4 regions of the Bacillus sp. BC05(2025) genome follow, and region 3 is predicted to be linked to each of the others. Evidence: predicted binding sites of a transcription regulator. Region 3 holds the regulator's gene; each other region holds the start of a gene.
The links. The regulator Rex, encoded in region 3, represses fermentation and respiration genes when NADH is low (regulators of the CRP and FNR family bind a similar motif). The targets are predictions, from matches to a motif close to TTGTGAAATATTTCACAA.

Region 1 (8,399 bases), on a different contig from region 3:
CAAATGAAATGGGTCATAAAGCATTAACAATTACAAACGTACCTGGTTCTACGCTTTCTCGTGAAGCTGATTATACACTTCCGTTATACGCAGGGCCGGAAATCGCAGTTGCATCAACGAAAGCTTACACAGCACAGCTTGCAGTACTTTCAATTTTAGCAGCGGATATTGCTAAAGCGAAAGGTGAAGTTCTTGATTTCGATTTAACACACGAATTAGGACTTGTAGCAAATGCAATGGTACAACTTTGTGATCAAAAAGAAGAAATGGACGCATTAGCAAAACAATTTTTAGCAACAACGCGCAACTGTTTCTTCATCGGACGTAGCGTAGACTTCTACGTAGGATTAGAAGGAGCGTTAAAGCTAAAAGAAATCTCTTACATCCAAGCAGAAGGATTTGCTGGAGGAGAATTAAAACACGGTACAATCGCTTTAATCGAAAATGGTACACCAGTTATCGCACTTGCTACACAAGAGCACGTAAACCTTGGAATTCGTGGTAACGTGAAAGAAGTAGTAGCACGCGGAGCTAACCCATGTATCATCTCAATGAAAGGTTTAGAAATGGAAGGTGACAGCTTCGTATTACCAGCTGTACACGAAGCGCTAGCACCGCTAGTAGCAGTTATTCCATTACAACTTATCTCATACTACGCAGCACTTCACCGCGAGTGTGATGTTGATAAGCCACGTAACTTAGCTAAGTCTGTTACGGTTGAGTAGGAGATTAGTAGGTTAATAAAAAAGCTTTAAAATAAATTTATAAATTCGTACCCCTTTAGATATGTTATCTAAAGGGGTATTTTTGTGCCGAAAAAGAATACCTAAAACTGATAGGTAGACAGAATCCTATTAATTAAAGTTTGCTTTTATTTATCTGAATTTTCCACTATCATTTTAAGTATGTGTGAACAATTTTCTTTATTACGAAGAGAAGATAAGATAGATTCATGGTCATTACAAGGGGGCTTATTAATGAAAATGAAGGCAAAAACATATTTAAGTATAGAAGAGATTATTTCATTACCGACCTTATCAAGTACAAACATAAGTGATGATGGCAAAAACGTAGCATTTGTAAAGAAGTCAGCTGATTGGAAAGATAATACATATAGAAATCATGTATGGATATATGAAAAGGATAAAGAGCAGAGTTACCCACTAACAACTGGAGGTATAGATAGTACGCATCCATTATGGTCTCCAGATTCTAAGACAATTGCATACCTTAGTCCAGGCGGTAAAGGAGCTAATACAAATCAGATCTTTGTTAAATCAATAGATGGTTGTAGTGAGGTTCAAATGACTGATGAGGAAGAAGGAATTAGTACATTCAAATGGGATCCTACTGGCAAAGGTTTTTATTATGTTGCACAGTCGAAAGAATGTGCGGAAATAAAGAAACGTAAGGAACGATATGGAGATTTCCACCATGTAGGTAAGGAACATCGGAATAATTGTTTATACTACATTGAGATAGAAAAAGTGATACAAAATGATAAAGAGGAACGCGAGATTAACGGTGTTTATCAACTAACGGACGGTAAGGATTTTTATATACATAACTTTGATATTTCAAATGATGGGAAAAAGGTTGTATGTATGGCTACACCAAGCCTAAACGATCATATGAATGGTGATCTATACATATTAGATGTTGAAGCTAGGGAACTGCAAAAGATGAGTATAGATAAGTTGTTAGGCGTGAGTGTTTGCTTTTCTCCTGAGGGCAGCAAAATATGTTATTCAGCAAGCATAAAGGAGAAAGATTATTATAAGAAACATATAGAAGATAGAACATTAGAGATATATGATCTGAATACTGGAGAACGAATTGTACCTTTAACAGATTTTGATAGTACGGTTATGCCATTACAGTGGACGGCTAAAGGGATTTTAATGAGATGGCAGGATAAAACGAATTACCGTATTGGCTTGCTATGTGAGGATGGTACTGTGGAACTGTTAAGCGAACCAGTAGATGGGTTTATAATGGATGGCTCTATAACAAGGGATGGAAATCATATAACTTATAATAAGGCTATAACAAATGAAACCTTTGAAATTTATTTGGATGATAAAAAAATAACGAATGAAAATAGCTTTTTCGAAGGCAGGCTTAAAAGTAACAGAGAAATCATCTCATGGAGAAGTAGTGATGGTCTTGAAATAGAAGGTGTTTTATCAACCCCAGTAGAGTTTGAGGCAAATAAAAAATATCCCTTATTAGTAGTAATGCATGGTGGTCCGAATTGGGCTTCCTTTCCGATATTTTCAGACTGCTTCAATGAGAAATATCCGATTGAACAGTTTGTTGAAAAAGGCTTTATCGTTTTAGAGCCAAACTATAGAGGAAGTTCTGGTTATGGTAATGAATTTTTAAAAGCAAACTATAGAAAACAAGGATTTGCTGATTATGATGATGTTATATCTGGAGTGGATGAACTAGTTGAAAAAGGGATTGTAGATAAAGATAGAGTAGGAGTTATGGGATGGAGTAACGGAGGATATATATCAGCTTTCTGTTCAACATTTAGTAGTAGATTTAAAGCCATTTCAGTAGGAGGTGGAATTACGAACTGGAGTACCCATTATGTCCATACAGATATCCCTTACTTTATTAGCATGTATTTAGGAAATACTCCATGGAATGATCCAGATATATATAAGAAGACATCACCAATGACATATATTAAATCAGCTTGTACGCCTACGTTAATTCAACATGGAGAAAAGGATGTAAGAATTCCAATTACAAATGCATATGAGCTATATGAAGGATTAAGAGACATGGAAGTTGATACAGAATTAATTATATTTAAAGGAATGGCATATAGTTCGAATCAGCCAGGAATGAGAGTAGCTATTATGAAGCAGAACTTGATGTGGTTTTCACACTATATTCTTGGAGAAAGCATGAGAGATTTTAGTACTATATAATGGATATACGCATAGGGGTTTTTCAGTGTACAATTGGGTCAAATTGTTGTAAACTGCATGCAAACCATTATGATTATAAGGAAACATAATTCGGAGGACTAATATGACAGCGAATAAAAATGAGTTATCTGTAGAACAAAGTGAAGAACTATTAAAGGTATTACAAGCTCGTTTTGAGAAAAATATGAACCGCCATGAAGGTCTTGAATGGGCTAAAGTTGAAGCAAAGCTAGCTGCTAATAATGAAAAATTATGGTCAATTCATGAAATGGAAGTAACTGGCGGCGAGCCGGATGTTGTTGGTTATGATGAAGAGAAGGATGAGTATACTTTCTATGATTGTTCAAAGGAGAGTCCTAAAGGCCGCAGAAGTCTTTGCTATGATCTTGCAGCATTAGAGGCAAGAAAAAAACATAAACCAGAAAATAACGTTATGGATGTAGCAACTGCCATGGGCATTGAATTATTAACGGAAGAACAATATCGAGAGTTGCAACAACTTGGGGAGTTCGATATGAAATCATCAAGCTGGGTACAAACGCCTTCAGATATTCGAGAACTCGGTGGTGCTCTATTTTGCGATTATCGCTTTGGACACGTTTTTGTGTACCACAATGGAGCAGATTCATATTATGCTGCTAGAGGATTTCGCGGTTCGTTAAGAGTTTAAATTTGGAGTAAATAAAAAAGAGCCTAATATGTAGGCTCTTTTTCTTATTTATAGTTTAAAAGTAAACCGCTACTACGCAGTTTTACTTAATTTATATGTTCCGTGGTTGTTTTTACGGAAAAGTTTTGGGAAAACATAACCATCTAATCCAATACGTCCAGCGTTCTGTCCTGCAACTAAAATGAACATAGTCAAAATAAGTAGGTTTGGGTTTACACTAACAGTTCCGCTTAATAAAAATGAAAGATTCATTATGATTCCGAAAAATGCAGCTGTTTTTGTTAATCCGCCTAAAATCAAACCTAGACCTACTAAAATTTCTCCCCATTGAACTAAAAAGCTAAATAGGTCTGCGTTTGGAAGAACAAAATGTTGAAGGAAATCTGCCCACCAACTTTGTACTGCAGGGTGGTCACCTGACGCCTGAGCGATAGCGCCCTTTAGAAAACCACTTGCGTCAAAGGATTGTCCGAAGACTTTGCCTATCCCAGCAGCGAGCCATGTATATCCTATGTAAAGTCGTAAAAATAATAATATGAAAGCAGTACGTTTATCAGTTCTTAAAAAATTGATAACCATTGAAATCCCTCCAATATTGTATTTACAAGTTTATTATATATCCATTGTGAAAAAATTCACAATGGATAAAGTGTGAACAAAAATGGTGTTTTTATACAAATAAAAAAGGCATATAACAATCCTATGTTATATGCCTTTTCTATTATATATTTAGTAATCTATTTCGGTAATGCAAATTTAGCTTTTTTACCTTGTGAAATATCTTTTGCTTCTTTATTTCTCATAGGTCCTAACTCAATTTCAAAGCTTTTGTCTTTCCAAATCTTTTCATACTGCTCTTGATCTAATATATAGACTTGTAGTAACTCTCCAGATGTTCCAGTTTTAACAGCAGCATTATAGTCGTAATTTAATAGCATACCTTCATTAATTGTATATTGTGTACCATCATTCACTCTCAATGTAGAGCTTATAGGAGATAATGAAACGTCTTGAGCATCTTTGTTATCAAGCTTGAATTTCACTGTTAATAGAACAATACCATTTTTGAAATTTGCAAAGCGTGGAGCTTCGACGGAATTTGGTGTGAATTGAGTAAATTGGTATCCGTCTAATGTAACGTTAACAGCGCCTAATTCTTGGCTGTTATTAATACTTGATTTCTCTTTTAACATTTTTTTATCGCCCATGTTATTAGCTGTAGCTTTATCTTGGTAGAAAGTTTTATCTGTTGCAACCTTTTCAGCACCTTGTTTGTTTAAACTTAATGAAAAGCTTCCAGGGCTTCCGATTGGAGCATCAAATTTTCCTTTATTTGCTTGTGCAGTTGGGACTGTGACTGAGACTGTTGAGAGACTTGAAATTTTCGCTAAATCATCTTTTCCGAATGGATATGCGATATAACCAGAAATAGTTTCGCCTGCTTTTACTAAGTAATCATTTGTTGGGGCAAGCTTAGTTGGTAACTGATCTTCTTTTGGGATTAAATCTTTATAATTACTATATACTTTCTGTGCACCAGTAAATGACATGTCCAATGCTGGCATATAATAAATATCTTTAGCTGAACTATTTTTTATGCTGTAGTTCGCAAGAATAACTCCGCCCTCTGTTTGACGGTTAAACGGAATGTTAAAGTCCGTATGGAATCCATTCAACTCAACTAATGTATAACTATTCATTGATACTGAAACATCTTCAGCTTTATACACTTGTGGTTCCTTATTTTCAAAAAGAACTTTTGTTTTACCACCGGTTTCTTTTTCCATATAGGAAATCAGCTTAGAGTAATCGCTTGAGGTAGTAGCTGTATTTTCAGGCTTTTTATCTTCAGCTTTTTTACCTTCGGATTTTTTATCCTCCGTTTTACTTTCTTTCGTTGTATCCGTTTTTTCTGTTTTGCTTTCTTTTGTTGCATTTTCTTTTTGTTCTTTATTTGTCGTATCGCTTTGACCACAGCCAGTTATTACAAGAGCTGCTACGATTACTGTAGAAAATAAAGAAAGTAATTTTTTTGACATGTTTCTTCCCCCTATTTGTGTAAAACTAAACTCTCACATTAGCCCCACGTTTTATTATAAGAAAGTAAGCCAGTATTTACCAGTGTTTTTCTGAGTATTTTAATTATTTAGTTATTGCAATATATTAAAGTTAGTAGAGTGTCGGCATGGAATATCGACTTTTTTTTATCATTTGCAATATTACATCATATTGGTATGATAGAAATAGAGATATATGGAAAGGGGACAAGGACTTAATATGTGGATGAGCTTGTAATGATTAGAAACTAGATACATAAATTTTTCTCTCATAAGTGAGAGTTTATTTAGCTATCTATAAATCATTCAAGGACTGCATATTTGGCTTGTACATCCCTTTTGTAAGGATAATGTGTAGGGAATTTTATATCTCTTATATAAAATATGCGTCCTTTAAAATTGGGAGAGTATATAATGAATCAATTAAAAAATAAAGTAGCAGTTGTGACAGGTGTAAGTCGCCTAGATGGTATAGGCGCAGCGATTTGTAAAGAATTAGCTGGAGCAGGATACGATATATTTTTTACGTATTGGACAGCGTACGATAAAGAGATGCCTTGGGGCGTTGATCAAAGTGAACAAACACAATTAAAAGAAGAGTTACTAAAAAACGGTGTTAAAGTATCGAGTATGGAGTTAGATTTAACTCAGAATGATGCACCGAAAGAGCTTATAAATAAAGTTACTGAACAACTAGGCTACCCTCATATATTAATTAATAATGCAGCGTATTCTACAAATAATGACTTCTCTAATTTGACTGCTGAAGAATTAGATAAGCACTACATGGTAAATGTTCGTGCGACTACATTGTTAAGTAGTCAATTTGCAAGAGGATTTGATAAGAAATCTGGTGGTAGAATTGTGAATATGACTTCGGGGCAATTTCAAGGGCCTATGGTTGGGGAACTGGCGTATGCAACAACGAAGGGAGCTATTGATGCCCTTACGAGTTCGTTGTCAGCCGAGGTAGCTCATTTAGGAATAACAGTGAATGCAATTAACCCAGGTCCAACCGATACAGGCTGGATGACTGAAGAGATAAAGCAAGGATTAAAGCCAATGTTTCCTTTTGGTAGAATTGGTGAGCCGAGGGATGCAGCAAGACTCATTACGTTTTTAGTAAGTGAAGAGGCAGAATGGATTACGGGACAAGTTATTCATTCTGAAGGTGGATTTAAAAGGTAAAAAGAAGGTATCTCAACCTGGTGAGATACCTTCTTTTTTAATCCTTTTTCAATCTTCTTGCAACACCGTTACCTAAAGACTGTAGCCCTTGAACGAGGATAATTAAAATAAAGACGGTTGCATACATTACTTCCGGTTCGTAGCGTAAATGTCCGAATCGATATGCTAAATCACCAAGACCACCAGCACCTACAAGCCCAGCCATTGCTGTTGCGCCAATTAAGCCAATTGTTGCGATTGTTAACCCAAGTACAAGGGAGGGACGAGCTTCTTTCACCATAACGTGCCAAATGATTTTTATAGTAGAAACGCCCATTGCTTGGTAAGCTTCAATAACACCACGATCGACTTCTAATAATGCTGTCTCCATCAATCTTGCGATATAGGGAGCAGTGAAGACGACAAGCGGTACGATGACACCTTGAACACCAATGGACGTTCCCATTAGAAACTTTGTAAAAGGTAAAATAAAGAATAGTAGAATGATGAATGGAAGAGAGCGAATGATATTAATAATTGTATTAAGGATTGGATAAATAATTTTATTTTCGTGTTGCCCACCAGGTCTTGTTAAAACAAGTGTGACGCCAAGTGGTAGTGCAATAAGGATAGAGATGAATAGTGAAATAGATGTCATTTGAAATGTTTGAATAGTTGCTTCCCATATGACTTTACCCCATTCATCCAAAAAGGACTTGTTTTCCATAATCCGTTCTACCTCCTTCTACGATGATTCCTTGTTCTTGTAAAAATGATAAAGCACGGTTGATTTCATTTTGTTCCCCTTGCATATGAATGACAAGTTTCCCGTAAGCTTCATGTTTTAATTGAGTAATATTGCCGGATAAAATATTCGGATATACTTGGAATCGTTTTGTAGCGACAGCTAATGCTGGTTCTCCTGAAGAATTTCCTATAAAAGAAAGAGTTACAATTTCACCAGTAGTTTGAAGTTCTTTTTGTACTTCTTCTGGAATCTTCGCTGCAAATGCACTATTCACAAATTTTTTCGTTGTTGCATGTTGTGGGTTTGTGAATATGTCCTTCACAGTCCCGCTTTCCACTACTGCTCCATGTTCCATAACAGCAACTTGGTCACATATACGCTGGATGACATTCATTTCATGTGTAATTAATAAAATTGTGATCCCGATTTCTTCATTAATCTTTAATAATAGGTCAAGAATAGAATCCGTTGTTTCTGGATCTAAAGCGCTCGTTGCTTCGTCGCTTAATAACACTTCTGGTTCATGTGATAGTGCACGTGCAATGGCAACACGTTGTTTCTGGCCACCAGAAAGTTCACTCGGATAGGCATCTTTTCGGTTGAAAAGATCGACAATACGTAAATACTTTTCTACTCTTTTTTCAATTTCTACTTTTGGAATGCCAGCAAGACGTAACGGTAATGCGATATTTTCATAAACAGTCACTGTTTTAAGTAAATTGAATCCTTGAAAAATCATCCCGATTTTTTGTCGCGCTTTTGCTAGTTCTTTTGTTGATAAAGTTGTTAAGTCTTGGTCGTTTACAATGATATTT
Region 2 (8,399 bases), on a different contig from region 3:
TCATTGAAAACACCTCCATTAAAGGGTTATAAATAAATTATAGTATGAATGTTATAATTTAACAAAATATAAGTGTAATAGAAAATGTAGTATGTATCATGAAGGGAGATTAAGTATGAATATTGTGGAATTCCAGAGATATGTATCAAATTTCAGTAAAGAAAAAGGATTTCAAGATACAACAATTGAAGAGCGTACGATGTATACGATGGCGGAATTGGGTGAATTAGCGGAAGTTATATTAAAGCGTGATAAAATACAAGATTCGAAAAGAGAGATTGGTTTAGAAATGTTTGATGTTATTTGGAACGTATGTGACTTAGCAAACAAGTTAGACATTGATTTAGAGAAGGCATTTGAAGAAAAAATGAGGATTAATAAAAAACGTGAATGGTAATGCGTATTCCCAATGTGATATATAGATTCGTAGTGTCTTTACAAAACCGAGTTTATCTGAAGAGAGAAAATGGACGTTTTGGCAATACACGAACCAGGGGAGATTAAATGGTTATAATGGAAAAGAAAAGTATATTGATTTGAATGTATTTTATCCCACGTTAACGGACAGTAAAACTCCCACCTCAAAATTCAGTTGAAGCAAAGAAGTTAGGTGGGAGATCAACTGTCCGTAAACGTCCGATTGGTTCAACTAATAACCAGTGGGGGGATGAACACCCCCCACTGATTAAAGTTTCACTTTATGGGAACGAGGAAGAGTTTGAGAATTACGGAATAAAAGATTAAGTTTTAAAGCGTACAAAATTTGTGCGCTTTTTATTAATGGTATGAAAAATATGCAAAAAAAGATGGAACAAACATTTGAGATGAATTGTCTATTATAGGTAATAACTATTTCGTTTGAAAGAAAGGGTGGAGAAAATGAAAAATACATTATTAAAAGTAGGGGTATGTGTTAGTTTACTAGGAACAACTCAACTGGTTAGTACAGTTTCTTCTGTGAAAGCGGAACATACGCTAGAGCAAAAAATAATAAAAAATGAGACAGGAACTATTTCAATTTCTCAGTTAAACAAAAATGTATGGGTTCATACGGAGGTAGGTTATTTTAACGGGGAAGCAGTTCCTTCGAACGGTTTAGTTCTTACTACTTCTAAAGGGTTAGTACTTGTTGATTCTTCTTGGGATGACAAGTTAACGAAGGAACTAATAGAAATGGTAGAAAAGAAATTTAAGAAACGCGTAACAGATGTCATTATTACACATGCACACGCTGATCGTATTGGCGGAATTAAAACATTGAAAGACAGAGGCATTAAAGCGCATAGTACGGCATTGACTGCAGAACTAGCAAAGAAAAATGGATATGAAGAACCGCTTGGTGATTTACAAACCATTACAAATTTGAAGTTTGGAAATATGAAAGTAGAAACATTTTACCCAGGGAAAGGACATACAGAAGATAATATCGTCGTATGGTTACCGCAATACAATATTTTAGTTGGAGGCTGTTTAGTGAAATCTACGTCCGCGAAAGATTTAGGAAACGTTGCTGATGCTTATGTAAATGAATGGTCTACATCGATTGAGAGTGTGCTGAAGCGATATGGAAACATAAGTGTAGTAGTGCCCGGTCATGGAGAAGTGGGGGGCAAAGGTTTACTTTTACATACATTGGATTTGTTGAAATAAAAAACTGTGGGAATAGAAAAGCGAGGAGAAACAATTTTCTCCTCACTTTTTTCTAACTATATTTAAATGCGAAGTCTGCATATGTTACTGAGATTTTAATTCCAAGTATACAAATACCAATACTGTCATAATTGCTATAACAACGTAAGTAGCATCAAGCATTATAAGTGTTTTTAAAGTTTCAGTCATTATCATTCACCCCTGGTATAAAAATATAAACATAATCTTTTATCAATCGGATAATAAGATTATAAAGATAACAATGTACATGAAATTTATTAAGTAGATTCTATATAAATATATCATATAAATAATGTAAACAATGTAAAGATAGTGTAAATATATTGTAAAGGAAAGGGTGGTTTATCATGACTATAAATCTTTAATTTATAAATACTATGTATCTCTCGTGTGTCGTATAGAACACAGTTATAAAATGTGAAAAATAGATTCATTTTGATAAATCAATCAAGATGCTAGTTGTTACTACATTTTCCTCTATAACTTCTACCTGCACTTGTTCATCGTTTCTCCAATTGATATTGAAGTTGTCTGTCGTATACATTTCCTTAAGAGTGACCTCTTTATATTTTTCTAAAATGCTACCTCTTTTCCCATAATAGATTCTTACAGTTGAAGTGGGGCTTGGTCCTTTTGATTTTATTGTTTCTCTAAGCTCGATAATATTTATGAGATTTGGAGATTCACTTTTTTCAAAGGTAAAGGAACTGACCACTTTTTGTACCTTCTTAAAAATAGGACCATTGGATTTATTTGATATGTTAAATTCCACAACTTCAGGTACGGATTCTTTTCCTCTTAGTGTTATCGTTGCTTCATAATCGTTTTTCCAATCTACGAAAACGTTTGAGGAATCGAGACGTTCTCCCTCATTTGCAATACTTATGTCAAAATGTTCCCATAAGCCGTATTTAATTCTGACGGGAGAGGAACCATGAGAAGAGTCTGAATCTATTTTCACTACTTTAATCGTATTTTTATTATTTGGAGAATGACTTTTTTTTAGTGTAATGTCCTGTAAATACAAAATGTAAGACAAACAGCCTACTACTAAAATAATCGAAATTACAATACGTAAGGCAGTAATTGGCCGGATTCGTTTTCTTTTTTTCTTAGTGCTTTTACTATCTTGTTCAAGGTCTTTTTCAATACTCGTTTGAACTGTTACTTTTGGCGGGCGAATAAACCACCAAACGAAAGCTATAAGTAGTAAGAAAAGAGGTATTCCTTGAATAAAGAAAAATCCTTTCCAAAAATCAAGTGCAGTACTATATGGAGAATCTGTTGCCATCCCCCCTATAAAAAGTGCCATTGGACTTGCAAGTATATTTATCCCTAAACCGATCAATACGAATGAAAGATTTTTATTCCTAATTTTTCGTGACCCAGCCATAATAAACAGAAATACTGCAATACCAAGTATAAGAAACAGTATTCCGTAATAAAACATCATATATACCATCATATTGTCCCTCCATAACTTTAATTGTACCATTAGTAAGGAAAAATTTGTGAAATGTTAGGTGGATATGATATTTGTATTCCTTAAAAGTGCACCGATATATGATGCAAATAAATCATGTGCAAGTATGAATATCAGGATACAGTAAAAATATTATGTCGACAATGTGAACTGTCACAAATTCTTATATATTATTGTGATTGATATCACATCCTTTTTTCTCAATGGGTATTATCCTTAGTTTGTAAGCAATCATTGGGAGAGGGTGGGATGATATGTTTTGTTATCAATGTGAACAAACGCCAACAGGCGGATGTAAAGTAATAGGTGTTTGCGGTAAAAATGAAACAATTGCAAGTTTACAAGATACGATTGTGTTTGGATTAAAAGGAATTGCTGCCTATCGTACGCATGCTGCTCAGCTAGGATATACGGATGCTTTTGTAGATGCTACGACGCAAGAAGCACTGTACATGACATTAACAAATTCTAATTTTAATGAACAAGAACATATTGATATGGCTATGAAAGTTGGGAAATCAGCTTTACGAGTAATGGAGTTGTTAGATGAGGCACATACGAATCACTTTGGTGTGCCAGAGCCTGTTCAAATTACACAAAACCATGTAGAGGGTAAAGCTATTGTAGTTACAGGCCATAATTTATTTGCATTAGAAGAACTATTAAAGCAAACGGAAGGAAAAGGAATTAATATTTATACGCATTCTGAAATGCTACCAGCGCACGGTTATCCGCAGCTGAAAAAATATAAGCATTTAAAAGGGAACATTGGTAAGGCATGGTATGATCAAAGACGTCTTTTCGAAAAATTTACAGGCGCCATATTAGCGACAACGAATTGTGTTATGCCAATTAAAGGATCATACTCTGATCGATTCTTTTCGTATGATATTGCAGGTTTAGAGGGCGTAGAAAAAATTGAAAATGATGATTTTGCACCATTGATTCAAAAAGCGCTAGAACTTCCAGAAGTACATATGGAATCGGATGAACAGTTAGTAACAGGGTTCCATCATCATACAGTATTATCATTAGCCCCAGAAATTATTGAGGCAGTACAAGAAGGAAAGATTAAGCGTTTCTTTGTTATCGCCGGTTGTGATGCACCGGGAAAAGGTGGAGAATATTATCGTGAATTAGCAACGTCACTTCCTCCAGAAACGGTTATTTTAACGACTTCTTGCGGGAAATTCCGCTTTAATGATGTGGATTACGGTGTTGTACCTGGTACGGGGATTCCACGTTACATTGATTTAGGACAATGTAATAATTCCATTTCTACAGTGAAAATAGCGACTGCATTAGCTGATGCTTTCCAATGTGAAGTGAACGAATTGCCAGTAAGTATTGTCCTATCATGGTTTGAACAAAAAGCGGTTGCCATTTTACTTGGACTATTTAGTCTTGGTATTCAAGATATTCGCATCGGTCCAAAGGCGCCTGAATTTATTTCATCTGGCGTACTTGATGTATTACAAGAAACATTCGGTTTAAAACTAATTACAACTGCAGCAGAAGATATGGATATGATGTTATCGTAACAAAAAGGATAATCGGTCTTTATGAATAAGAATCGCTAGTCTATAGCGCCCCAAAACAAAATGTAGCATATTTGTTTTGGGGTATTTTCTTTTCTAGGGATAGGTATGTGATGAAATTTCTTTTTAAAAAAATCGACTGTATCAGTTGATTTTAGAAAAATATAAAAATCGAGTTGACATTTACAACTACTCAGTCATACAATGTAGTCGTAATAGGTGATACTGAGTAGTGTTGTTTCTCAAAAAATTTTCAGTAGACAATAGGTAATAGCGGATTTTAGAAAAATTTTGAAAATCAGTTGACATCTACATCTACTTAGTCATACAATGTAGATGTAATAAGTGATACGGAATAGTTCGGATTAACAAAAACTATTCGGTAAAAAAATCGCCTTAGTACTCTGTAATACTGAATATAAGTCAGACAGAATAGGGGGTAAAGGAGGATCAGAACATGGAAAATTTAACTGAAATGCTGAAAGGTTCACTGGAAGGGTGTGTGCTGGAAATCATTAGCCGCCGTGAAACGTATGGCTATGAGATTACACGTCACCTGAATGATCTTGGGTTTACTGAAGTCGTGGAAGGTACGGTGTATACCATCCTCGTACGATTAGAGAAGAAAAAGCTTGTGAATATTGAAAAGAAACCATCAGATATGGGACCGCCTCGTAAGTTTTATTCATTAAATGAAGCTGGACGTCAGGAACTTGAATTGTTTTGGAAAAAATGGGATTTTGTATCGTCAAAAATTAACGTCTTGAAGTCAAACTAGCTTCATAATATAAAATGTTCCGGCTCATATTTGGAGAGTTTCTTGTTCTGCTTTATAAAAAAGGAGGAAAATAAGATGTTAGAAATGTTCAAAAAGTTAATTGGTGATAAAAAAGAGTACAAAATGATGATGGCACGAGTTGAGGCTCTGCCAGAGGACTACCAATTTGTATTTAAGAAGATTCAAAACTACATGTGGAATTTCTCAGCGGGTAACGGGATGGATATGTTACACATACAGTATGAATTAATCGATTTGTTCGAAGCGGGTGCAGCGGAAGGAAGACAAGTGCTTGACATTACTGGGGAGGACGTAGCATCCTTTGCTGATGAACTAGTGGCAAACGCTAAAACGTATGTCTCTAAGTATCGTGAAGATTTAAATGAAAGTATTATGAAGAAATTGAGAAAAAAATAAATGCAATACGTAATACCGACTGATTAGCTGGTTACAAATGTGAACTGCCGCCATCGCTATTCAGTTATATTTTTAAACCGCTACTAAGTAATACAGAATATCAGTGTTACTAAATAGAGGGTGTAGGTAATCTATTTTTATAAGGGGGAAAAAGTATGAGCAATGTAGCGATTTCTGTAAAAGGCTTGAAAAAATCCTTTAAAGACAAGGAAGTTTTAAAAGGGGTAGATTTTGAGGTGCAGCGTGGAGAAATTTTCGCGCTGCTAGGCTCAAATGGAGCTGGAAAGACGACAACGGTCAACGTCCTTTCGACGCTACTGAAGCAAGATGGTGGTGAAGTAAGTATTTGCGGATTTGATATCAAGCGCCAACCAGATTATGTTCGCCAAAGTATCAGCTTGACAGGGCAGTTCGCAGCTTTAGACGGTATGCTCACTGGGAGAGAAAACTTGATAATGGTTGCTAAGTTACGCGGAGTTTCCAATCCTGCACAAGTCGCTGACAATTTGCTTGAGAGATTTAGCTTGACTGGTGCAGCTAATCAGAGGGCAGAGCAATATTCAGGAGGGATGAAGCGCCGACTTGATATCGCCATGAGTTTGATTGGGGCGCCAGCAGTTATTTTTCTTGACGAACCGACGACAGGGCTTGATCCTGAAGCGCGGATTGAAGTTTGGGATACAGTGAAGGAACTTGCTGGTAGCGGCACAACGATTTTGCTTACGACTCAGTACTTGGAGGAAGCAGAACAACTGGCGGACCGTATCGCTATTTTACATGGCGGAAAAATTATTACGACAGGTACTCTTACTGAACTGAAAGAGATGTTCCCACCAGCTAAAGTGGAGTATATCGAGAAGCAGCCGACATTGGAAGAGATTTTTCTTGCTATTATCGGTAAAAAGGAGGAGATGTAAATGAAAAGCAAAACAGGGGTATTACTAGGTCGTTTAATGCGTAACATTATGCGTAGTCCGGATACAATTATTACGGTAGCGATTACACCGATTATGATGATGCTATTATTTGTCTACGTGTTTGGCGGCGCAATACAAACAGGAACGGAAAACTACGTAAATTATTTATTGCCGGGAATTTTGCTAATGGCTATCGCATCCGGTGTAGCTTACACTTCCGTTCGACTATTTACAGATGTAAAGAGTGGGCTGATGGCACGTTTCATTACGATGCCTATTAAGCGCTCATCGATATTGTGGGCTCACGTATTAACCTCTCTTGTTGCTAATGTACTTACTATCGTGGTGGTTATTCTTGTTGCACTCTTAATGGGCTTTCGTTCCAGTGCGAATATGCTAGATTGGCTTGCAGTAGCTGGGATACTAGGAATGTTTACGTTATCGCTAACATGGCTAGCTATCATTCCAGGGCTGAAAGCGAAGTCTATGGAAGGAGCGACAGCATACTCGTACCCACTCGTTTTTCTTCCATTTATTAGTTCAGCCTTCGTACCTACTGAAACGATGCCAAAAATTGTTCGTGCATTTGCTGAGAATCAGCCTGTAACCTCAATCGTGAATGCGATTCGTGCTTTATTATATGAAGGAACTGTTGGTAACGATATTTGGATTGCGCTCGCTTGGTGCGTAGGTATCATGATCATTTCTTACTTTTTCGCTAGTAAAGCATTTAAACGTCAGTTAGGGTAAGTGAAATAAATCGTCCGAAATCATATATATTTTTGAAAAAGCACGGGAAGATTTTCCGTGCTTTAATCATACATTCATACTTCGCTTAATTGTAGTAGTTTTAAAGTGAATAGGAGAATAATAAATCGAATACACATGACTTGAAGTATGGTATGTAGCACTTCGTAAAAAATAAACAGAATATTCTATATAAAAATAGAACTAAAAGATGTTATATTTATACTTATAAGGTATATAATGTATAACTTCGTTGTTTAGGGGATAGAAAAGGGAGAGGTTCAAATGAGATGGTATTTATATACTCTCAAAAACTATGCGAAATTTAGTGGGAGAGCTACGAGAAAAGAATACTGGATTTTTACTTTATTTAATAAGATTACGTTTTGGTCATTAATATATTTGGCCTCTTATTCTTCGTCTGCCTTTTATTTAAGAGCCAATATTACCTTGCTATATATAGCAATTTTTATCGTTCCTACTCTGGCAGTGGAAGCTCGTCGATTACATGATAGTGGAAAAACAGGATGGTGGCAGCTATTAAATTTGGTGCCATTTGGAGGAGCGGTTCTACTTGTGTTTTGTATCATTGAAAGTGATGAAGGTGAGAATAAGTACGGACCAAATCCACATTCAAATCTTAAACAAGCAATTTAATGTATGTATAGTAAACTCTAATATAAAAAGGTGTGGACTAAAAGTTAGTTCACACCTTTTTGCTGTATTATTCCTAGAAAATTCGTTCAGCATTGATAGCAAATACACGGTTTTCCCTAGGTATTTAAAAATATGGGCAACTGGTAACGAATGAAACTCAATATTTTGAGGTTTAACCGATTACTGCTTAT
Region 3 (8,399 bases):
TTTCGGGCCATATCCCCGATATTATACGACGGCATAATATTCACTTTTCGTTTGAATTACATACTCATATTAACTCGACGAAATAGTTTTGTCAATTTAAAAACGAACATTTTTAAAAAATTTTATATTTTCGTTCGTGTTAATAACAAAAATACAAAAGATCCATCTATGCATATGCAATAGATGGATCTTTTATTACAATACTATTCCCACTCAATAGTTGCTGGTGGCTTACTCGTTACATCATACACGATACGGTTAACGTGTTTTACTTCGTTTACGATACGTACAGAGATTTTCTCTAATACATCCCAAGGGATACGTGCCCAGTCAGCTGTCATACCGTCGATAGATGTTACTGCGCGGATACCTACTGTGTAATCGTAAGTACGCTCGTCACCCATAACACCTACGCTACGCATACCAGGAAGCGCAGTGAAGTATTGCCAGATTTCGCGGTCTAAGCCCGCTTTAATAATTTCTTCACGTAAAATCGCATCAGATTCACGGACGATTTCTAATTTCTCTTCTGTGATTTCACCTAATACACGAATACCAAGACCCGGTCCTGGGAATGGTTGACGCCATACGATTTCATCAGGAATTCCTAGTTCAGATCCTAATACACGTACTTCATCTTTAAATAAAGTGTTTAAAGGCTCAATTAATTTGAACTGCATGTCTTCTGGAAGTCCACCAACGTTATGGTGAGATTTAATTGTTTGTGCAGTTGCTGTACCACTTTCAACGATATCTGTGTAAAGTGTACCTTGCGCTAGGAAGTCCATTCCTTTTAGCTTAGAAGCTTCATCATCAAATACGTAAATGAATTCGTTACCGATGATTTTACGTTTTTGTTCTGGATCTTCTACGCCTTTTAACTTGTCCATGAAGCGGTCTTTTGCATCCACTTTAATAACGTTCATGTGGAAACCTTCGCTAAATGTTTTCATAACGCCTTCTGCTTCGCCTTTACGAAGTAAACCGTGGTCAACGAAAATACATGTTAACTGGTCGCCGATTGCTTTATGAATTAATACTGCTACAACAGAAGAGTCTACACCGCCGCTAAGTGCGCATAGTACTTTTTTGTCTCCAACAGTTTCACGGATTTTCTCTAATTCTACTTCGATAAAGTTCTCCATGTTCCATCCTTCAGAACAACCACATACGCCGAATACGAAGTTTTTAATTAAATCGTTACCGTGCTCAGAGTGACGTACTTCTGGGTGGAATTGTACACCGTATAAGTTTTTGTCTTCATTGCTCATACCAGCAATTGGACAAGACTCACTTGTTGCATCTACTACGAATCCTTCAGGTAAACCAGTTACTAAGTCGCCATGGCTCATCCATACAACTTGCTCTTCTGGAAGGTTCGCATATAATTTTGATTCGTTCTCTACTTTAAGAACAGCTTTTCCATACTCACGGTGGTTTGCACGTTCTACTTTCCCACCGAAGTGTTGTGTCATAAGCTGCATACCGTAACAAATACCGAAGATCGGTAATCCTAGTTCAAAGATTTTTTCATCACAATGTAATGCGCCTTCACCGTATACGCTATTTGGTCCACCAGAGAAGATAATTCCTTTTGGATTCATTGCTTTAATTTCTTCCGCAGTAATTGTATGTGGATGAAGTTCACTGTATACACCGAACTCACGAATTCGACGTGCTATTAACTGATTGTACTGACTCCCAAAATCTAAAACGATAATTGTATCGTGTTGCTTCTTCAAAATAATCACCCCAACGTTAGTTCTCGTATATAAATATTTTCACCAATTTGGCGAAAAGCATTACCAATATAATAAAAAAAGCCAGTCCTCCGCCTCTAGTCTCATAACAAAGAAAAGGCAGGGGTCTGGCTTTATAAAGAAAGATAGTCTTCCGCTCTTTATAAATATAAGACACACTGCCTTCATAGTCAGGTTGTTTACGGTAACCCGGTAGAGACTCTCAAACCTTATCTTTGAGGATATATGAAGGATCGTTTTATATTATCTTCCTAGATTCTAACAATGAAGTATCTATATGGTCAAGAGAGAAAGCGACAAAATTCTACAGAAATTAAATTCTTCCTCTCAAAAACACAAAAAAACATCCACTTCTATATAGAAGTGGATGTTTTTCGAGCAAACGGAATTACATCATTCCGCCCATACCGCCCATGCCCATGCCGCCCATGTCAGGCATTGCTGGTGCATTTGGTTCTGGTTTGTCAGCTACTACAGCTTCAGTTGTTAAGAACATAGCTGCAACAGATGCTGCGTTTTGAAGTGCAGAGCGAGTTACTTTAGCTGGATCTACGATACCAGTTTCAAGCATGTTAACCCACTCGCCAGTTGCTGCGTTGAAACCAACGCCTACTTTTTCGCCTTTTAGACGCTCTACAACTACAGATCCTTCTAAACCAGCGTTGATTGCGATTTGACGAACTGGCTCTTCTAATGCGCGAAGTACGATGTTGATACCTGTTGCTTCGTCGCCTTCAGCTACGATAGAAGCTACTTTTGTGTATACGTTCATAAGTGAAGTACCACCACCTGCAACGATACCTTCTTCTACTGCTGCACGAGTTGAGTTAAGTGCATCTTCAATGCGAAGTTTGCGCTCTTTTAACTCAGTTTCAGTTGCTGCACCTACTTTAATTACTGCTACGCCACCTGCAAGTTTTGCAAGACGCTCTTGTAATTTTTCACGATCGAATTCAGAAGTTGTTTCTTCTAATTGCGCACGAATTTGACCAATGCGAGCTTCGATTTGTTCTGTGCTTCCTACACCTTCAACTACAGTTGTGTTTTCTTTCGTTACAACAACTTTACCAGCGCGTCCTAAAGATTCAATTGTAGCCGATTTTAAGTCACGACCTAATTCTTCAGTGATTACTTCGCCACCAGTTAAGATTGCGATATCTTCTAACATTGCTTTACGACGGTCACCAAATCCAGGAGCTTTAACAGCTACTACATTGAATGTACCACGAAGTTTGTTCACTACTAATGTAGCTAACGCTTCGCCTTCTACATCTTCAGCAATGATAAGAAGCGGTTTACCTTGTTGTACTACTTGCTCTAATACTGGCAAGATTTCTTGAATGTTAGAAATCTTTTTGTCAGTGATTAAGATGTATGGGTTATCAAGAACTGCTTCCATTTTGTCAGAATCAGTAATCATGTAAGGGGATGCATATCCACGATCAAATTGCATACCTTCTACTACGTCTAATTCTGTTGTGAAACCTTTAGATTCTTCTAAAGTAATAACGCCGTCGTTACCAACGCGCTCCATTGCTTCAGCGATTAATTGACCTACTTCTTCGTCAGCCGCAGAGATAGCAGCTACTTGTGCGATAGAAGATTTACCTTCGATTGGTTTAGAAATCGTTTTTAATTCTTCAATTGCAGCAGTAACAGCTTTTTCGATACCTTTACGAAGACCCATTGGGTTCGCACCAGCTGTTACGTTTTTAAGACCTTCACGAATCATAGCTTGTGCTAATACAGTTGCAGTTGTTGTTCCGTCACCAGCTACATCGTTTGTTTTGCTAGCAACTTCTGCTACTAATTTTGCACCCATGTTTTCGAATGCATCTTCTAATTCAATTTCTTTTGCAATTGTTACACCGTCATTTGTAATAAGTGGTGAACCGAATTTTTTCTCAAGAACAACGTTACGACCTTTTGGTCCAAGTGTTACTTTTACTGCATTTGCAAGAGTGTCGACACCGCGAAGCATCGAACGACGTGCTTCTTCACTAAATTTAATATCTTTTGCCATAATAATTGACCCCCTTGGATTTTTTAAGATTTATATAATTAACCGATAACTGCTAAAATGTCACTTTCACGTAAAATCAAGTAGTCTGTACCTTCGTATTTCACTTCAGTACCTGCATATTTTGAGAAGATGATAAGATCACCTGCTGCTACCTCTAAAGCAACACGCTCACCATTTTCAAGCACTCGACCAGTACCTACTGCAATAACTTTACCCTCTTGTGGTTTTTCTTTTGCTGTGTCTGGTAATACAATACCACTTGCTGTTTTTTCTTCCGCTTGAACAAGCTCAATTACAACGCGATCACCTAATGGCTTTAGCATGAACAATAACCTCCTCATTTTGTTATGTAAATTTTATTTATTAGCACTCAGGTCACCCGAGTGCTAACACACTTATAATAATAAATAATCTCAATTTCTTTTGCAAGTAAAAAAATCATAATTTTTTCGCAAATTAAGTTATACACTTTTCTATATAGATTCTCTCTTCTTCTACCTTTACTATATGAATCGTTGTTTCCACTACTCGTATGTTACAATATGAAAGGACACCCTAAGTTGTTTTCGCTACACACACAACTTTCTCCTGTCTTCTATTATAATTTCAAATAAGGATTTACGAAAAAAACATAATTTATGTAAGGTTTATATCGTAGGTAGCATATGTACATGTTATCCTACCTTATTTCATACACTAGAGTTAGAAAGGATGGTTAAACCATTTGAAAAAACAATATTGGTGGGTTATCGTTACATACATTTTAATGCAGTTATCATCCATAGCTGGATTACCGCTTCTCCTGAAAACTGGACTTTATGATAACAGAGGATTTACTAGGGAGGAGAAATTCCAACTCATAACTGGCCACTGGGCAATCATTAGCTTCTTTATTGCATTATGTATCGTGCTTTGGTTACTTAGAACAGATATTCGTGATAGACATTTAGATAAAACGCGGTCTACTGTTCCAGCTACAATTGGATGGATTTTTATCGGATTCTTCTTAGCATTTTTCTCACAAAGTATTGCTGGTATGATTGAAATGTATGTATTAGGTATTAAACCTGGATCTGAAAACACAGCGAGGCTTATGGATATCGCAAGAACTACTCCTTGGTTCCTAATTGTTATATCTATAATCGGACCTATTTTAGAAGAAATCGTGTTTAGAAAAATTTTATTTGGTACACTTTATAAGAAGTTTAACTTCTTTATTGCTGCTATCATTAGTTCTCTCGTATTCGCAGCAATTCATTTTGATTTCACTCATTTATTGGTATACACTGCTATGGGGCTCGTATTCGCCTTCTTATATGTAAAGACGAAGCGTATTATCGTTCCAATTGCGGCCCATGTTGCAATGAATACATTAGTTGCAATTGCTCAAGTGTTAGTGAGTAGCGAACACATTCAAGAAATGATTAAAGAAGCTGAAAAAATGCAAGGCTTTATCGGAGGATTTTTAGTATGAGAAACTCACCATTGTTCATGGCTGTATTGTACTTCCTTCTAGGATGTATCTTTACACACCTCGCCATTAGGAACGTAACAGATACAATCTGGAATATGTGGACAATACTATTTGCAGTTATGGCAACAATTGATTTTAATTTGGCACTTCGCCTTATCTTAGTTAAATTCACAAAGAAAAAACAATAATAAAACGCAGAGGTCGCTTCCTCTGCGTTTTATTGTGGATAATTCTTTAAAAAGTAAACAAGTGTTTGTAACTCTACTGCTAAATCAATATGATGAATTCTTATATTGTCTGATACATTTAAGCGTGCTGGCGTGAAGTTTAAAATACCATGCACACTCGTTTCAGCTAATCTATCTGCTACAGATTGTGCTACTGTAGCCGGTACTGTTAATATTGCCACTTGTATATCATTTGATAATCTTTCTTCTAATTCATCTAAGTGATATACAGGAATGCCCCCGATTTCTGTTCCTACTTTCTCTTCACTAACGTCAAACGCCATTTCAATTTTTGTATTATTGTTTTTCGTGAAATTATAATGTAAGAAAGCGGTCCCTAAATTACCTACTCCAATAAGCGCTACACGTGTTATATCATCTTGGTCGAGTGTTTCACGGAAAAATGATAATAAATAATTTACGTTATATCCATATCCTTTTTTCCCTAACGCTCCAAAGTATGAGAAATCTCTTCGAATCGTTGCGGAGTCAACCTTTACCGCTTCACTTAATTCGGCTGATGAAACACGTTGCTTACCAGATAGAGATAAGTTTTGGATAAATCGATAGTATAGAGGCAATCTCTTAGCAGTGGCTTGTGGAATTTTCTGCTGCTCCATATAACCTCTCCTCTCTTCCTATCTTTATTCATATGCTTTAATCAAATACAGAAGTTTAGCACTTATTAAATTCCTTGTATAATAGAAAGAAGAAGTATTCTCTCTGTATTTTAAACTATACACTATTTTTAGTATGATTGAGAAATATAAACATGGCAAAGTTAAGAAATTATTTGAGGTGAAAACATTGATTTTATTACAAGTAAACGCGCTTTCGAAATTATACGGTGCAGAAACGATTCTTGCAAACATAAAATTGGAAGTTCAAACGAAAGATCGTATCGCATTAGTCGGACGAAATGGCGCCGGAAAATCTACATTATTAAAAATAATAGCTGGTGAGCTATCTCATGATGGTGGCGAAATTATAAAACCGAAAGATGTCTCAATCGGATACTTAGCTCAAAATACCGGTTTAGAAACGTCTTTAACAATTTGGGATGAAATGTTAACCGTCTTTACACACTTACAGCAAATGGAGACAAAACTTCGAAGGCTGGAGCAAGAGATGGGACAAGAAGTAAACTTTTCAAATGAGGCTACATATGAAAGATTATTAGCTGATTATGACCAATTACAATTAGATTATAAAGATCAAGGTGGCTATCAGTACGAAGCAGATATCCGCTCGATTTTAAGTGGTCTTGGCTTCCCGGTTGAAACGCACCAGACGACAATTTCTACATTAAGCGGTGGACAAAAAACACGATTAGCTCTCGGTAAGTTATTATTAACGAAACCAGACCTACTTATTTTGGACGAGCCTACAAACCATTTAGACATCGAAACATTAACATGGCTTGAACAATATTTACAAGGCTATCCTGGCGCAATACTAATCGTTTCCCATGACCGTTATTTCTTAGACAAACTCGTTACACAAGTATATGAAATTTCGAATAAAGAAAGCAGACGATTTGTTGGTAACTACAGTAAATATTTAGATTTAAAATCAGCACTATACGAGCAAGAAATGAAGCGTTATGAAAAACAACAAGATGAAATCGCTAAGCTTGAGGACTTCGTTCAAAAAAATATAGCTCGTGCATCTACGACAAAACGCGCTCAAAGCCGTCGTAAACAATTAGACCGTATGGAATTATTAACAAGACCATTAGGTGATTCTAAGTCAGCTTCCTTCCACTTCGATATCGAAAAACAAAGTGGAAATGATGTTTTACAAGTAACGGATGCGACTATCGGCTATGATGAGGATCCGATTATTGAACATGTAACAATGCGCTTAACTCGCGGGGATAGTGTTGCTTTAGTTGGCCCAAACGGAATTGGAAAATCCACATTATTAAAATCCATTGTGAATAAGTTACCACTATTACGTGGTGATGTTTCTTTCGGATCCAATGTATCTGTTGGGTATTATGATCAAGAACAAGCTAACTTAACATCTTCTAAGCGAGTTTTAAATGAATTATGGGATGAATATCCATTACAACCTGAAAAAGAAATTCGCACAATATTAGGCAACTTCTTATTCACAGGAGACGATGTACTAAAACCAGTATCCTCTCTTAGTGGTGGACAAAAGGCTCGGTTAGCTCTTGCAAAACTTATGATGCAAAAATCGAATTTATTAATTCTCGATGAGCCTACAAACCATCTTGATTTAAATAGTAAAGAAATCTTGGAGAATGCCTTAATTGATTATCCAGGTACCCTTCTGTTTGTCTCACATGACCGTTACTTTATTAATCGTGTAACGACAACTGTTGTTGAGCTATCAACAGAAGGTGCACAAGAATATTTAGGGGATTACGATTACTACGTCGAAAAGAAAAATGAGATGATTGAACGTGCGGAATTAGAGCAAGAAGATGAAGCACCCGTTCAAAAGACAGTTGCACAAGAAAAATTAAATTATCTCGAAGAAAAAGAGCGCAAAAAGTTGGAGCGTCAACGCACTCGAAAAATTGAGGAACTAGAACAAAACATTATACAATTTGAAGAAGAAATTGCTACGTTAGAAGATCAACTTTGCTTACCAGAAATATATGCAGATTACGAAAAAGCTAGTGAAATTACAACGAGAAAACAAACATTACAAGAGCAACTTGATGCTTGTATGGCAGAATGGGAAGAATTGCATTTATAAAAGTAGTAATAAGAAGGATGTCTCATCAATCGGTATTATTGACGATGGGGCATCCTTTTTATCTTCTAGTCCAGTTCAACGTCTATTGCATAAAAGATTCGACACAACACACCGATTTACCGACAAGGTTTGACAATATTAGCGTTCCCTATAATAAAAGCATATTTCAAAATGTTTTTTAAAGA
Region 4 (8,399 bases), on a different contig from region 3:
GGTCACTCGGAAGCGGTATTATCAGGCGGAGCGGAATCAATGAGTTTAGTTCCAATGATGGGACACGTTGTTCGTCCAAACAGTCGCCTTGTAGAGGCAGCTCCAGAATATTATATGGGTATGGGACATACAGCAGAGCAAGTTGCTGTGAAATATGGAATTTCTCGTGAAGAGCAAGATGCATTTGCAGTAAGAAGTCATCAACGCGCTGCGAAAGCATTAGCTGCAGGTAACTTTGCCGATGAAACAGTATCTGTAGATGTAACGTTACGTACTGTTGGAGCAAACAACAAATTACAAGAAGAAACAATCACTTTCGCACAAGACGAAGGTGTAAGAGCAGAAACGACATTAGACATTTTAGGTAAATTACGTCCAGCATTTAACGTTCGCGGTTCTGTAACAGCTGGTAACTCTTCACAAATGAGTGATGGTGCAGCATCTGTACTATTGATGGATCGTGAAAAAGCAGTAAGCGATGGTATGAAGCCACTTGCGAAATTCCGTTCATTTGCAGTAGCGGGGGTACCACCAGAAGTAATGGGAATTGGCCCAATCGCTGCCATTCCGAAAGCGTTAAAATTAGCTGGTTTAGAACTATCTGATATCGGCCTATTCGAATTAAATGAAGCATTCGCTTCACAATCAATCCAAGTTATTCGTGAACTTGGTTTAGATGAAGAAAAAGTAAACGTAAACGGCGGTGCAATCGCACTTGGACATCCACTTGGCTGTACAGGAGCAAAACTAACACTATCTCTTATTCACGAAATGAAACGCCGCAACGAACAATTCGGTATCGTAACAATGTGTATCGGCGGCGGAATGGGAGCAGCAGGAGTGTTTGAATTACTATAAAAAGTGGAAGTGGCTTGCTCAGAACAGGAGGGCGTTGGAGGCCCTGACGAAGAGGCGCTTTTTGCCTCACAGGAAGGGATGAAACGACCGACTGTTCTAGCCACTGGAACTGGATTATGAAAAAAAGTAGAAGCGGCTCGCTTAGAATGTGAGGGGGATGGAGCTTCAGACGTAGAGGCGCTCTTTGCCTCGCAGGAAGAAGCGAAGCCACCGAACATTCTAGCCGCTGGAACTGGATTATAAAAAAGTAGAAGCGGCTCGCTCAGAACGAGACGTCACCAATGCAAAGAATGGAAGCAACAAAGGTTTATAAAAACAAAAGGGAGAGCTAGCTTCTTTCAAAACGGAAGAAGCGGCTTATGAAAATATGAAGGAGGAAATTTTCATGGAAAAAACAGTAGGAAGTGCGGTTAAAGGCGGTAGCTTTTTAGTAGATGAGATTACGATTGATCAAGTGTTTACGCCAGAAGATTTTTCATCTGAGCATAAAATGATTGCAAAAACGACAGAGGACTTTATCGTAAATGAAGTTCTTCCAGAGCTTGAATATTTAGAGCAACATGAGTTTGATCGTTCTGTTCGTCTTTTAAAAGAAGCTGGGGAACTTGGTTTATTAGGCGCTGACGTACCAGAAGAGTACGGTGGAATTGGTCTTGATAAAGTAAGTTCAGCGTTAATCGCAGAGAAATTCTCTCGCGCTGGTGGTTTTGCAATTACTCACGGTGCTCACGTAGGTATCGGATCTTTACCAATCGTATTATTCGGTAACGAAGAGCAAAAGAAAAAGTATTTACCATTACTTGCAACTGGTGAAAAATTAGCTGCATACGCATTAACAGAGCCAGGTTCAGGATCTGATGCATTAGGTGCAAAAACAACTGCACGTTTAAATGCAGAAGGTACACATTACGTATTAAATGGTGAAAAACAATGGATTACAAACTCTGCATTTGCTGACGTGTTTATCGTATACGCAAAAATTGATGGAGAGCACTTCTCAGCATTTATCGTAGAGAAAGAATATGCTGGCGTATCTACAAGCCCAGAAGAAAAGAAAATGGGTATTAAATGTTCTTCAACTCGTACGTTAATTTTAGAAGATGCATTAGTACCGAAAGAGAACTTACTTGGTGAAGTTGGTAAAGGTCATATTATCGCATTCAACATTTTAAATATCGGTCGTTATAAATTAGGTGTTGGTACAGTTGGATCTGCGAAACGTGCAGTAGAAATTTCAGCACAATATGCAAACCAACGTCAACAGTTCAAACAACCAATCGCTCGCTTCCCATTAATTCAAGAGAAACTTGCGAATATGGCAGCGAAAACATATGCAGCTGAAAGCTCTGTATATCGTACAGTAGGTTTATTTGAAAGCCGCATGAGCACATTATCTGAAGAAGAAGTGAAGGACGGTAAAGCAGTAGCAGCTTCTATCGCTGAATATGCAATCGAGTGCTCTTTAAATAAAGTTTTCGGTTCTGAAGTACTAGACTATACAGTAGATGAAGGTGTTCAAATTCACGGTGGTTACGGATTTATGGCAGAGTACGAGATTGAAAGAATGTACCGCGATTCTCGTATTAACCGTATTTTCGAAGGAACGAACGAAATTAACCGCCTAATCGTACCAGGTACGTTCTTACGTAAAGCGATGAAAGGTGAATTACCACTTCTTCAAAAAGCACAAAAATTACAAGAAGAGTTAATGATGATGATGCCAGAAGAAGTGGGCGATGAGCCATTAGCACTTCAAAAATATTTAGTAAGTAACGCGAAGAAAATTGGCTTAATGGTAGCTGGATTAGCTGCTCAAAAATACGGTAAAGCATTAGATAAAGAGCAAGAAATTCTTGTGAATATCGCTGACATCGTAAGCAACCTATACGCAATGGAGTCAGCTGTTCTTCGTACAGAAAAAGCAATTAAAGCAACTGGTCTTGAAAAGAATAAACAAAAAGTGTTATACACTGAAGTATTTTGCCAAGAAGCATTCAACGAAATCGAAGCAGATGCGAAAGAAACACTTATCGCAGTTGAAAACGGCGACATGCTACGCATGATGTTATCATCATTACGTAAATTAACTCGCCACACACCACTTAACGTAATTCCGAAGAAACGTGAAATCGCTGCGAAAATTTTAGAAGATGAGCGTTACACAGTTTAATATCTTTAAAGAACAGTAGTCGTTTATACGACTACTGTTCTTTTTTTTTTGAAAAAAAGAAATTTTTAGTGACATAAAACTAATGCCATTAGTATAATGAAACTAATAGTATTAGTTTTTGTGAAAAGGGAGATGGAAATATGAGAATGATGCATGAAAAAACGGTATATCAATTGTCATTTTTGCCAAGAGTGTTTCCTGTGAATTGTTACTTTGTGGAGGAAGAAGATGGTTTAACTTTAATTGATGCGGCTTTGCCATATAGCGCAAAAGGTATTTTACAGGCGGCTGAAAAAATAGGGAAACCAATTACTAAGATTGTATTAACACATGCGCATGATGATCATATCGGTGCATTAGACGCATTAAAGGAAGTACTCCCTCATGTTCCAGTCTATATTTCTAAGCGGGACGCAAAACTGTTAGAAGGAGATACGACGCTACAAAAGGATGAACCAAATATACCGATAAAAGGCGGCGTACCTAAAAAGGTAAAAACGGTACCTGATGTTTTATTAGAAGATGGCGACCGAGTTGGATCGCTTCTTGCGATTATGACACCGGGACATACGCCAGGATCCATGTCGTTTCTTGATGTACGAAATAAAGCTCTTATTGTTGGGGATGCATTTCAAACAAGAGGAGGTATGGCTGTTTCGGGACAAATGAAATTTTGGTTTCCGTTTCCTGCGATGGCAACGTGGAGTAAAGAAGTCGCATTACAAAGTGCAGAGAAGTTAAGAGAATATGAGCCGTCCTTGCTTGCGGCAGGGCATGGGAAAATGATAAGAGATCCAGGTGCTATCATAGAGCTTGCTATTAAGGAAGCAAAGCGGAATATAGAAAGTAGAAAAGAGGGGTAATTTATGTCACCGAGAATCGGACTTACATTACAGAAAATTGTAGAAACAGCAGCAGAAATTGCAGATGCAAATGGAATACAAGAAGTAACGTTAGCTTCATTGGCGCAAACATTAGGGGTACGTTCCCCCTCGCTGTATAATCATGTGAAAGGCTTACAAGATGTACGAAAAAATCTTGGTATTTATGGAATCAAACAGCTGTATAACAGACTGGAAGAAGCGGCCGAGGATAAACGGATGGATGAAGCAATTCATGCTTTAGGAGAAGCGTATGTAGCATTCGTACGTAAACATCCTGGACTGTATGAAGCAACCTTTTTACGAGATGAAGAAGTAAGAAAAGCAGGTGACGGGATTGTAAAGCTTTGTCTGCAGGTGTTACAACAGTACGGCTTAGAAGGGGAGAATGCACTTCATGCGACACGTGGATTCAGAAGTATTTGTCATGGGTTTGCGTCGATTGAACAGCAAGGTGGATTTGGTTTGCCACTAGATTTAGATACAAGTTTACATGTATTATTGGAAACGTTTATTAAAGGATTACGTGAATGAGAAGCAAGGCAAACAAAAACCTTAGAAGTGATTCTAAGGTTTTTTAGTGTATATGATTCGAAAAGAACAGTAGGTAGATTAAAGTTTCACTTTATTGTTGTTAAAAATAGTTTACATGATGTTAAAAATAATTTACAATTAAAATATAGAAAATAATGTAAAAAGAGGAGAGATTATGAAACAGAGTGGAAATTTAAAAAATAATCTCGTTGTACTTAGAGCAGAAAAACGCTGGTCACAAACTGATTTAGCGAACAAAGCGGGGGTAAGTAGACAAACGATCGCCTCAATTGAAGCGAATCGTTACAATCCATCTTTAATTTTAGCTTTTGAAATTGCACATATTTTAGGTAAGGAGTTTCATGAAGTTTTTCAATATAAAATAGAGGGGGAAACGGAATGAGCATTGTAATAGGGATCATAATCTCAGTAGCGGGACTAATAGGTGTTTTATATTCAACACGTTTTCAGAAGAATGAGGGGGAAGATGAAAGAGGCGAGCATATTACAGGGAATGCAGCTAAAATTTCATTATTTGTATTTTTATTTCTATATTTAGTTATCTTTTTAATTGGGAATGTATATTCATTGACAGGTGAACAGTATAAATTAGCAAATGCATGTTTATTAGCTGGAGTACTTTGTTCTTATGCTTTAACTATTGTAGTTTTGAAAAGAAGATATTAGATGAGAAAGAGCCTCTAGTGGTTTAGAGGCTCTTTTTTGTTAAATGATATTATTTAGCTGGTTTGAAAAATGTATATATCGCTAAGAAAAAGCAAACAAAACTGAATGCGATAGGATCTTGATATGGACTAGGCTCAGAGCCCTTCTGGATTTCTGTAAGGAAGTCATGTGTTTTCATGTTCATTGCTCCTTTAACTAATAAGTTTTATATGATGCGAGGGTTATGGTGGATAGGAATTGTTTTTTGAAATTTCATATAATAATTATTGCATAGCAATCCTATTCCTAAAACTATAAAATATAAAGTTTTCATAATATGTAAAATTGCATATTATTCTTTTTGTAAATTTTGTTATATTATCTATATATTTGAATTTAAATATTTCGATAAGGTAAATGAGAATGACTGGAGGGATACTGTGAGTAAAACAGTGTTAGAAACGTATAGTGTGGAAAGAAAAATAGAGAATATAACATATAAAAATCTATTTGTAATGATAGCAATGATTATAGGGATTTCACTCCTAGGAGGACTATTCCTTGGTTTAGCCTTTGGGATTTATGGAGAAGAAGCATTAAGTACTAAATTAGAAGGATATTATTTGCTCTTATTCGATGCAATTGTGGTTGTTATCGTTTTATTAGCTTATAAACCAGTTCTTCATTTTATTAAATCTATTTGGGATTTATCCGTTTTGAAGAGTTGGAAGACATATTTATATCTACTAATTGGCTTTATTGTCATTGCGTTATCACAATATTTAATGTTACATGTATTTAGTTTTGAAAGTGCAGCAGAACAAAAGAAACAATTAGGGAGTTTAGGGCTTCAAAATAGCATACAAAGTATTATATATGTGCTAAGTGTCGCTATCATTACACCGATTAAAGAAGAAATTCTATTTCGAGGTATTTTATATCGATTTTTAGAAAAGAAATATAATTTTTTAGTTAGTATCATTATTTCTTCCTTCATTTTTGGAATTCTTCATGGGGGTCTTTTAATTACGGCAACGATTATGGGGATGGTATTTGCGATGTTATACAAAAAGACGCAATCTATTATACCTAGTATTGTCTTACACATTGTATGGAACTTACTTGTGAGTATAAGTATGATTGTATCTCTATAAAAATAAATACATAACCAGTATAAAAGATGAATGGCTTAGCTATTCATCTTTTATTTTGTATGCACGTGAAAAAGTTAATTCATGTATACAATTAAAAAATAGCTAAATACTAACAGTGAACGAATAAAGAAAGGTAGGAGTATTCTATGCAAAACTTAACAGAGCTTGAAGTAGAAAACTTACGTCATTTGATCGGTGGACACGCAACAATTATTAACAAGTTGGAGCAGTATGCACAGACGTGTACAGATCCACAATTGAAACAAATGTTACAAAAGGATGCGCAAGATGCACGAAATACGAAGCAACAATTAATGACTTTCCTAGGATAGGAGGAAGCGGAACATGAATGAAAAAGATATGGTAAATGATTATTTAGCAGGATTAAATGCAAGTTTAACAAGTTATGCAAATTATATTGCTCAGTCTGATAATGAACAATTACACCAAACGTTAATCCAAATTCGTAATCAAGATGAAATGCGCCAACGTAATATGTACGAGTACGCAAAGCAAAAAAGTTATTACAAACCGGCAGCACCTGCGAATCCAATGATTGTGCAGCAATTAAAAAGCCAATTAAGTGCGGAATAATGGAATGACAAAAAACGGGCGAATGAAGTCGCTCGTTTTTTTGTTTTGAGCATGTCAATAAATATAAAATAAATATTTTTCCAGTTGTAACAAATATGACGAAAATGGAATATAACAATTCACAAAAAGGACAAAAAGTTTGTTCAATATTTCACAAAGTATCCATGGTTTATATCGTGGGAACCTCTATAATTAGGAGTGTAAAGAACAAAAGAAATAGATTATATGATCAATTAGGAGAGATTGCTATGAAACGAAATACAAGAAAAATTGCAATTATCGGTACTGGATTAGTTGGATCAAGTTGTGCATATTCCATTGTGAATCAAGGCATTTGCGAAGAGCTATTATTAATTGATATAAATCATGAACGTGCAGTTGGGGAAGCAATGGATTTATCACACTGCATTAACTTTACAAATACAAGAACAAAAGTATATGCGGGAAGCTATGAAGACTGCAAAGATATGGATATCGTTATTATTACAGCAGGACCAGCACCAAAGCCTGGACAAAGTCGCTTAGATACTTTAGGAGCGAGTGCGAAGATTATGGAAAGTGTTGTTGGCAGCGTAATGGAAAGTGGATTTGATGGTATTTTCTTACTTGCATCGAACCCAGTTGATATTATTACGTATCAAGTGTGGAAATTATCTGGATTACCTAGAAATCGTGTGATCGGCACTGGTACATCACTAGATTCTTCTCGCTTACGAACAATTTTATCTGAAATGTTACATGTAGACCCTCGTAGTATTCATGGGTATTCATTAGGAGAACATGGTGATTCGCAAATGGTTGCTTGGTCTCACGTAACTGTTGGTGGAAAGCCAATTCTACAAATTTTAGAAGAGAAAAAAGACAAATTTGGTGAAATAGATTTAGATGAAATTGTTGAGAAGACTGCAAAAGCTGGATGGGAAATTTATAAACGAAAAGGTACTACTTATTACGGAATCGGAAATTCTCTAGCATATATTGCGAGCTCAATCTTTAACGATGATCACCGTGTCATTGCTGTATCGGCCATTTTAGATGGGGAGTACGGTGAATACGATATTTGCACAGGAGTACCAGCTATTATTACTAGAGACGGTATAAAAGAAATTGTGGAACTAAACTTAACAGAGGATGAAGAATCTCGATTCGCAAAATCAAACGATATTTTACGTGATTATATGAAAACAATTGGTTACTAACTTATAGGAGAAGGTGAAACAAATGAAGGAATATATAATGTCTCGTGTATTTAAAGCATCTGCTGGAATCGCACAAGGTATTTTCGTATCCCTTGGAATTGGTTTACTAATCGAAAATATAGGAAGAATTGTTGATATTCCGTTACTTATTACAATCGGAGTTGTTGCAAAATCACTTATGGCACCAGCCATTGGTGCCGGAATCGCTTTTATGCTCGGTGCAAATGGTCTTGTAATCTTCTCGGCTATGGTAGCTGGAGCGATTGGTGCTGGATCCATTTCAATTACTGAAGCAGGTCTAATTATTAAAACAGGTGAGCCAATCGGTGCATTATTAACAGCG

Region 1: a site for Rex is predicted at 4,236-4,253, ahead of ACZ76X_RS27485 (DoxX family membrane protein). Genes of this name have one in related genera too.
Region 2: a site for Rex is predicted at 3,328-3,345, ahead of hcp (hydroxylamine reductase). Genes of this name have one in related genera too.
Region 4: a site for Rex is predicted at 6,997-7,014, ahead of ACZ76X_RS19795 (L-lactate dehydrogenase). Genes of this name have one in related genera too.

What each region holds. Positions count from the first base shown of each region.
Region 1 covers NZ_JBWYRA010000016.1:72,112-80,510, reverse strand. The annotation lists gene glmS (glutamine--fructose-6-phosphate transaminase (isomerizing)) at 1-725, shown strand, start outside; gene ACZ76X_RS27495 (S9 family peptidase) at 978-2,942, shown strand; gene ACZ76X_RS27490 (DUF4256 domain-containing protein) at 3,046-3,612, shown strand; gene ACZ76X_RS27485 (DoxX family membrane protein) at 3,685-4,191, opposite strand; gene ACZ76X_RS27480 (DUF5068 domain-containing protein) at 4,350-5,651, opposite strand; gene ACZ76X_RS27475 (SDR family oxidoreductase) at 6,054-6,857, shown strand; gene ACZ76X_RS27470 (methionine ABC transporter permease) at 6,895-7,563, opposite strand; gene ACZ76X_RS27465 (methionine ABC transporter ATP-binding protein) at 7,538-8,399, opposite strand, start outside.
Region 2 covers NZ_JBWYRA010000001.1:852,130-860,528, reverse strand. The annotation lists gene ACZ76X_RS04535 (DUF3784 domain-containing protein) at 1-4, opposite strand, end outside; gene ACZ76X_RS04530 (MazG nucleotide pyrophosphohydrolase domain-containing protein) at 116-397, shown strand; partial or broken gene ACZ76X_RS04525 (hypothetical protein) at 396-596, shown strand; gene bla2 (BcII family subclass B1 metallo-beta-lactamase) at 880-1,650, shown strand; gene ACZ76X_RS04515 (hypothetical protein) at 2,102-3,133, opposite strand; gene hcp (hydroxylamine reductase) at 3,409-4,695, shown strand; gene ACZ76X_RS04505 (PadR family transcriptional regulator) at 5,150-5,470, shown strand; gene ACZ76X_RS04500 (DUF1048 domain-containing protein) at 5,546-5,887, shown strand; gene ACZ76X_RS04495 (ABC transporter ATP-binding protein) at 6,043-6,804, shown strand; gene ACZ76X_RS04490 (ABC transporter permease) at 6,805-7,554, shown strand; gene ACZ76X_RS04485 (DUF805 domain-containing protein) at 7,837-8,208, shown strand; gene ACZ76X_RS04480 (helix-turn-helix transcriptional regulator) at 8,396-8,399, opposite strand, start outside.
Region 3 covers NZ_JBWYRA010000020.1:3,027-11,425, reverse strand. The annotation lists purine riboswitch at 1-49, opposite strand, end outside; gene guaA (glutamine-hydrolyzing GMP synthase) at 204-1,742, opposite strand; purine riboswitch at 1,908-2,009, opposite strand; gene groL (chaperonin GroEL) at 2,149-3,783, opposite strand; gene groES (co-chaperone GroES) at 3,822-4,106, opposite strand; gene ACZ76X_RS28605 (CPBP family intramembrane glutamic endopeptidase) at 4,508-5,257, shown strand; gene ACZ76X_RS28600 (YdiK family protein) at 5,254-5,445, shown strand; gene ACZ76X_RS28595 (redox-sensing transcriptional repressor Rex) at 5,475-6,104, opposite strand; gene ACZ76X_RS28590 (ABC-F family ATP-binding cassette domain-containing protein) at 6,292-8,214, shown strand.
Region 4 covers NZ_JBWYRA010000006.1:167,541-175,939, forward strand. The annotation lists gene ACZ76X_RS19745 (acetyl-CoA C-acetyltransferase) at 1-858, shown strand, start outside; gene ACZ76X_RS19750 (acyl-CoA dehydrogenase family protein) at 1,244-3,028, shown strand; gene ACZ76X_RS19755 (MBL fold metallo-hydrolase) at 3,169-3,891, shown strand; gene ACZ76X_RS19760 (TetR/AcrR family transcriptional regulator) at 3,895-4,443, shown strand; gene ACZ76X_RS19765 (helix-turn-helix transcriptional regulator) at 4,619-4,846, shown strand; gene ACZ76X_RS19770 (DUF2178 domain-containing protein) at 4,843-5,130, shown strand; gene ACZ76X_RS19775 (hypothetical protein) at 5,180-5,308, opposite strand; gene ACZ76X_RS19780 (CPBP family intramembrane glutamic endopeptidase) at 5,550-6,263, shown strand; gene ACZ76X_RS19785 (hypothetical protein) at 6,410-6,595, shown strand; gene ACZ76X_RS19790 (spore coat protein) at 6,609-6,857, shown strand; gene ACZ76X_RS19795 (L-lactate dehydrogenase) at 7,106-8,056, shown strand; gene ACZ76X_RS19800 (PTS sugar transporter subunit IIC) at 8,079-8,399, shown strand, end outside.